DNA from 3 places in the Sphingomonas sp. CFBP 8765 genome. Region 1 is predicted to be linked to each of the others. Evidence: riboswitches for the same ligand, from Rfam matches in the RefSeq annotation. Region 1 holds a riboswitch; each other region holds the start of a gene.

The links. A riboswitch is a leader RNA that binds a small molecule or an ion and turns the genes downstream of it on or off. The one in region 1 is predicted to bind cobalamin.
Region 2: it holds a riboswitch for cobalamin, as region 1 does, so the genes downstream of both, IFT87_RS12515 (TonB-dependent receptor plug domain-containing protein) here and IFT87_RS09585 (HoxN/HupN/NixA family nickel/cobalt transporter) in region 1, are expected to answer to the same signal.
Region 3: it holds a riboswitch for cobalamin, as region 1 does, so the genes downstream of both, IFT87_RS12540 (DUF1636 domain-containing protein) here and IFT87_RS09585 (HoxN/HupN/NixA family nickel/cobalt transporter) in region 1, are expected to answer to the same signal.

The regions. Positions count from the first base shown of each region.
Region 1 covers NZ_JACYTY010000003.1:210,617-212,861, reverse strand. Annotated here, with positions in the region: gene IFT87_RS09590 (molybdopterin molybdotransferase MoeA) at 1-425, opposite strand, end outside; cobalamin riboswitch at 664-876, shown strand; gene IFT87_RS09585 (HoxN/HupN/NixA family nickel/cobalt transporter) at 1,056-2,093, shown strand.
Region 2 covers NZ_JACYTY010000004.1:262,231-264,475, reverse strand. Annotated here, with positions in the region: gene IFT87_RS12515 (TonB-dependent receptor plug domain-containing protein) at 1-749, opposite strand, end outside; cobalamin riboswitch at 932-1,164, opposite strand; gene IFT87_RS12510 (HpcH/HpaI aldolase/citrate lyase family protein) at 1,223-2,047, opposite strand; gene IFT87_RS12505 (MaoC family dehydratase) at 2,044-2,245, opposite strand, start outside.
Region 3 covers NZ_JACYTY010000004.1:268,459-270,703, forward strand. Annotated here, with positions in the region: gene IFT87_RS12535 (ABC transporter ATP-binding protein) at 1-513, shown strand, start outside; cobalamin riboswitch at 535-721, shown strand; gene IFT87_RS12540 (DUF1636 domain-containing protein) at 819-1,235, shown strand; gene cobT (nicotinate-nucleotide--dimethylbenzimidazole phosphoribosyltransferase) at 1,232-2,245, shown strand; gene IFT87_RS12550 (histidine phosphatase family protein) at 2,242-2,245, shown strand, end outside.

The sequences.
Region 1 (2,245 bases):
CCGGTCGCGAAGTCGAGCCCCTTGCGGCGCGTGTTGCGGCCTTCAAAGGCGGGGCCTTCGCCGTCGAGCATCAGCCGGTCGCCGTCGCGCACTGCTTCCTCCTGGACGAGCACCGTGTCGGCGCCCGCCGGCATCGCCGCGCCGGTGAAGATGCGCGTCGCCTGTCCCGCGCCGACTGAACCGGTGAAGGGGCGGCCGGCCGCGCTCTCGCCGATGACCGTCCACGGCCCGGGCAGATCTGCGTAGCGGATCGCATAGCCGTCCATTGCCGACAGGTCGGTCGCGGGCTGGGTCCGGCGGGCGAGAATGTCCTCCGCGGCCCAGCGGCCCATCGCCGAGCGCAGCGGCACGGTTTCGGCGGGGACGCGCGCGGCCATGGCGAAGAGGCGGGACTGGGCGTCGGCGACGGGGACGAGAGGGCGCATGCGGGCTCCGATCAGCGGGGCGATGAGGGTCTTGCGCTGCTCGCACGAATGCCGAGGGGCGGAAAGCGGGCAACGCCGCGACCGGCAGGACGCCGGTCGGTTACGCGATCAACGTACGAGGTGCGGCAGACGTTGCGGTGAGATGGGACGACATGTCCGGCGGCGCGCCGCACGCAAATCCTGTCGTCAGCGCAGGCAAAACGCGCTAGCCCTGTGGCGCAGGTCCGACGCAAGCCGGATCCGCACAGATCGCGTCGGTGCCCTTCGGGGCTTGAATGGGAATGCGGTGCGGGGTTCGCCCCAAGACCGCAGCTGTCCCTGCAACTGTAAGCGGCGAGCGACACGCACGCGCCCCCTGCGACGGGGGCAGCCACTGGGCCGATGGCCTGGGAAGGTGTGCGTCGAGCCTTGACCCGCGAGCCAGGAGACCTGCCGGCGTCTGGTCGCTCTTGTCCCGGTCCAGGGGGTGGCCGAGGCACGGTGAACGCCGTCTGAGCGACGACCATGCGGCGGGGGCCGCATCGGCGACGCATGCCGGCCGCTCATGGCGTCCGGTCGGCGCGCGTCCCGGTCGTTCGCGGCAGGCCCCCGTCCTCGTCGGACGCCGGGGATGTGCCAATGACCAAGATCATGACCGGGCGGACCGCCGGTCGTTCGACGCGACACCGGATCGGCTGGATGTTCGCGATGCTGGTGGCGGCCAATATCGCCGCTTGGGGATGGGCGTTCGCGCTGTTCCAGGCGCAGCCGCTGATGCTGGGTACCGCGATGCTCGCCTGGGGGCTGGGCCTGCGCCATGCGGTCGACGCGGATCATATAGCGGCGATCGACAATGTGACGCGCAAGCTGATGCAGGACGGGCAGCGGCCGATTGGGGTCGGCTTCTGGTTCGCGGTCGGCCATTCGGGGATCGTCCTGATCGCCGCGGTCGCCATCGCGCTGACCGCGAGTGCGCTGGCGCAGTTCGAGGCGTTCAAGCAGGCGGGCGGGGTGATCGCGACGCTGATATCCGCGCTGTTCCTGTTCACGATTGCGGCGATGAACCTGATCATCCTGCGATCGGTGTGGCGGACCTTTGGCCATGTCCGCGGCGGCGGGCGCTATGTCGAGGAGGATCTCGACCTGCTGCTTGGCAATCGCGGGCTGCTCGCACGGCTGTTCCGGCCGATGTTCCGGCTGGTCACGCGCAGCTGGCACATGGCGCCGCTCGGGTTCCTGTTCGGGCTGGGGTTCGACACCGCGACCGAAGTCGCGATCCTCGGCCTGTCTGCAAGCCAGGCGGCGGACGGGTTGTCGATCGGTACGGTGCTGGTGCTGCCCGTGCTGTTCGCGACGGGCATGGCACTGGTCGACAGTGCCGACGGGGTGGTGATGCTCGGCGCGTATGAATGGGCGTTCGTGAAGCCGATCCGCAAGCTCTATTACAACATCACGATCACGCTGATCTCGGCGATCGTCGCGATCGCGATCGGCGGGATCGAAACGCTCGCGCTGCTGGCGTCGAAGCTGGGCCTCAGCGGGGGCGTGTGGGACGTCGCTTCGGCGCTGGGCGAGAATTTCAACGGGCTGGGCTTTGCGATCATCGCGCTGTTCGTGGCATGCTGGGTGCTGAGTTTTGCGATCTACCGGTGGAAGCGGTTCGACGAGATCGAGGTGGTTCGGGGGTAACGAGCTGCGTCGTCATCCCGGGCTCGACCCGGGACCCAGGGCCAGGCAGCGCATTACGCGTGGCTCTGGGTCCTGACTTTCGTCAGGATGACGGAGGTCAGGTGCATTGGCACAGTCGCCAAACTCCTCTAAACCCAACCTCGAGGTTTGGT
Region 2 (2,245 bases), on a different contig from region 1:
CGCCCGACGCCCGTGACCTTCAGCGTGTCGGTGGGCGACCAGCTGAGCTTGCCCGTCGCGCCGACGCTCTTCGCGCCAATGTCGCGCGATCCGCCCCGTGCGGTCGGCGTGCCGTCGGTGAGATAGGTCGAACTCGACAGCGCGTAGTCGAGATTGCCCGCTACGCCTGCGACCCGCGCGCCGCCCGAAAACGTGCCGAACGATCCCCCCTCGGCCCGCAGCGATACGCCCGGGGCTTCCGCGCCGCTGAGCGTGAGATACTGAATGACGCCGCCGATCGCGTCGGACCCGTACAGCGCCGATTGCTGGCCGCGCAGCACCTCGACCCGTGCCGCCTCGTCGGCAATCAGCGTGCCGAAATCATATTCGCCCTGATAGGGATCGGACACTTCGATCCCGTCGATCAACACCAGCACGTGATTGCCCTCCGATCCGCGGATCCGGACCTGCGTCGTCCCCCCGACCGCGCCGGTCCGGCTGACCGCCAGCGCGGGGACGTCGCGCAGCACGTCGGACACGATCCGGGTCTGCCGCTGGTCGAGCGTGGCGGCGTCGAGCACTGTCACCGACGCCCCGAGCTGATCGGCGGGAACCGCGTCCCCCGATCGCGATGCGGTAACCACCAGCTCGGCGTCGCCCCCTGCCGCCTCGCCCGTCGCCGCGGCAATCGGATCGGGCTCGGCCGCGGCTGGCGATGCAAAGGCCGTGGCGGTCGCGAGAACCGCAAGCGAAACGAAAATTCTAGTCATGAAACGATACCCCCGGCGTCACGAGCGACCGGCCGGGGCCTGCCGTCCGATGCTACGGACAGCCGGCGCAACACTTGGGGTGCACGCCGAACCGCACCCGCCACGCGCGCCGATGCGGCCCCCGCCGCATGGTTCGTCGCTCAGACGGAGTACCGTGCCGCGGCCATCCCCTGGACCATGGCAAGAGCGACCGAGCGCCGGCAGGTCTCCTGGCTCGCGGGTCGACGCCCGGTACGCGACCTTCCCGGGCCCTGCGCTTACGCTCAGGCCTAGTGGTCGTCCCCTCATGACGAAGGAACATGCGCACCGCGCTCACCGCTTACAGTTGCAGGGACAGCCGCGGCATGAGGAGGCTCGCCTCCCGCACCGCATTCCCTTTGAAGCCCCGAGGGGCACCGACGCGATCTGCGACCCCGGCCTTCACCGGTTTCGCGGGGCGACGGTAGCGCAGAAAATTCCTGCCGCCAATGGGCCTAGAGTCTCGCGAGGATCGCCCGCGCCTGGCGCAGGTGCGGCGCATCGATCATCCGTCCATCAAGCTGCAGCGCGCCGGCCTCGGGAGCCGCCGCAAACGCTGCGACGACGGCATGCGCACGTGCCACGCTCGCCGCATCCGGCGTGAACGCGGCGTTGATCGTGGCGACCTGCGACGGGTGGATCGCCATCATGCCGGTGAAGCCGTCGCGGCTGCCGCGCGCGGCATAGGCTGCCAGCCCGTCAATGTCCGCGATTGCTGGATAGACCGTTTCGATCGCCGCTACGTCCGCCGCATGCGCGCCGAACAGCAGCAGCGATCGTACGAGCTTATAGGGCTCGGTATAGGACCCGTCGTCCTCCCGACTGGTCGCCGCGCCGATCGCCGCGGGCAGGTCTTCGGCGCCCCAGGTCAGGCCGCATAACCGGCCGTTGACCCGCGCATATTCGCCCAGTGTGAAGATCGCGGCGGGCACTTCGGTCGCGATCGGCAGGATCGGCGGACAGTCATCGCCATAAGCCTCGACCAGCGCGAGGACGGTCGCGGGTCCGGTCGCCTTGGGCAGCATGATCGCATCGGCGCCCCTCGCCGCAGCGATATCGTCGTCCAGCCACCCCGAGTCGACGGGATTGATCCGGACCATCCGCACGACGTCGGTGTGGTCCTGCAACGCGGCCCGGACCGCCTCGCGGGCAACAGCCTTGCGGGAGAGCGAGACCGAATCCTCCAGATCGAGGATGATGGCATCGGCCCCGCTCGCTGCGGCCTTCGCAAAACGCTCGGGCCGGTCTGCGGGCACGAATAGCAGCGAGCGCAACCTCATGCCGACGTCCGCAGCAGCAGCGCCGAGCGAAGGCACTGACAGACGATCTCGTCACGCTGGTTGATCAATTGGTGCATGAATGTGACGATCCCGGCGTTCGGGCGCGACCGGCTGGGCTTGAGCTCGGCGACCTCGGTCTCGGCGCGCATCGTGTCGCCGATAAAGACGGGTTTTGGATGCACGAGCTTGTCGTAACCG
Region 3 (2,245 bases), on a different contig from region 1:
AGCGTCGAACGTCTCGTCGCGCTGGGCCGATTGCCCCATCTCGCACCGCTGTCCCGCATCTCACGGGACGACCATGCCGCGATTGCCCGTGCGATGGCGGCGGCGGACGTGACCACGCTTGCGGCGCGTGTCGCGACCGAGATTTCGGGGGGCGAGCGGGCCCGCGTCCTGCTGGCAAGGGCGCTCGCGGTGGAGGCGCCGGCGCTGATCGTCGACGAGCCACTCGCGTCGCTCGATCCCGCGCATCAGATCGCAGTCATGGAGATCCTGCGGGCGCAGGCCGCGCGGGGTGTCCTGGTGATCGCCGTCCTGCATGATCTGGGGCTCGCCGCACGCTATTGCGATCGCATCCTCGTGCTAGACGCGGGCCGGCTCGTCGCCGACGGCGCGCCGTCGGCAGTGCTGACGCCGGCGCGGCTGCGTGAGACCTATGGTGTTCGGGCGTGGTTCGGATCGATCGAGGGCGTACCGGTCGTGGTACCGCTGACGCGTGACAGCGCGCAGGGCGATTGACCCGGGCCGCTCGCCCGGCCTATCCCTCTGACCGCGACAGGTTCCCCGGCGACGGGGATGAAAAGGGAACGGGAGAACCCCGGCTGCCCCTGCAACTGTAAGCGGCGAGCCATCGTGCCATCATGCCATTGGGATCCCGGTCCCGAGAAGGCGGCGCGAAGGGCTGTGACCCGTGAGCCAGGAGACCTGCCCGTCGCAGTCGTCTTTCGTCCGGCCAGGGTGCGCCGAGCGGACGGGGGTAAACCCGCGCGACGACATAACCAGCCTGCGGCCTGTGCCGCGGGCGCGTATGTCATGGGGTTTCAATGCCGAATCTACTGGTTCCCGCCGAAGACGGTGCGGCCGTCGTCGCCTGCAGCACCTGCCGCGCGTCCACCGATGCGAAGGACGATGCCGAGGGCATGCGCGGCGGTGCGAGACTCGTCGCGGCATTGCAGGCGGTCCAGGCGAGTGATTCGCGCTATGCCGGGATTGCGGTGCAGGCGATGCCGTGCCTGTTCGCCTGCCAGGACTTCTGCACCATCCACGTCCGCGGGCCCGCGAAGATCGGCTATGTGCTGGGGCGCTTCACGCCTGATGAGGAGGCGGCACGGGCGATCCTCGATTACGCCGTGCTGCATGCGGAGAGTTCGGAGGGGCAGGTGCCGTTTCGGCAGTGGCCTGCGGGGATCAAGGGGCATTTCATCACCCGGACGCCCCCCGCCGGCTATGTCGCGCAGTGACGCTGTTCCCGACGGTCGCGGCGTTCGAGGCGGCGCTGGAGGCCCTTCCCGTGGCAGACGACGCCGCGCGAGGGGCCGCATCGCTGCGGCAAACACAGTTGACCAAGCCGCCCGGATCGCTCGGCCGACTTGAAGACCTCGCGGTCTTCATGGCGGGCTGGCAGGGGCGCGAGCGGCCGCGGTTCGAGCGTGCGCGGGCGGCGATTTTCGCCGGAAATCACGGCGTTGCGGTGCACGGGGTGAGCGCTTTCCCGGTCTCCGTGACCGCACAGATGGTCGAGAATTTCCGTCGTGGGGGCGCGGCGATCAATGCGCTGGCGGATGCCGTCGGGCTCGAACTCGTCATCGCTGACATCGATCTGGAAACCCCCACGGCGGATTTCACGACGGGGCCGGCGATGGACGAAGCCGCGTGTCTCGCCGCACTCAACATCGGTGCCGACGTCGTCGTGCCTGGGCTCGACATACTCGTCGTGGGTGAGATGGGGATCGGGAATTCTACGTCGGCCGCAGCACTGTGTCTGCGCAGTTACGGCGGAACCGCCGCCGACTGGGTTGGCCCGGGGACGGGGGTTGATGTGGCGGGAATCGCGCGGAAAATCGCGGTCGTCGAGGCGGGGATTGCGCGGCATGCTGATTTCCCGCGTACGCCGTTCGAGACGTTGCGGCGGGTGGGGGGGCGTGAAATCGTCGCGATCGCTGGCGCGGTGGTGGCGGCGCGGCTGGCGGGGGTGCCGGTGATGCTGGACGGATTCATTTCGTCGGCGGCGATCGCACCGATCGCGGCGGCGTATCCTAGCATTACAGAGCATTGCATTGCCGGGCATTGTTCGGCCGAGCCGGGGCATGAGCGATTGCTTCAAGCGCTGAAACTCGAGCCTTTACTGAGACTTGGGATGCGGCTGGGGGAGGGAAGCGGGGCGGCGGTTGCGGTGGGAGTGATCCGGTCGGCGTTGGCGGCGCATGACGGGATGGCGACGTTTGCCGAGGCGGGGGTGTCGGTGGCGTGA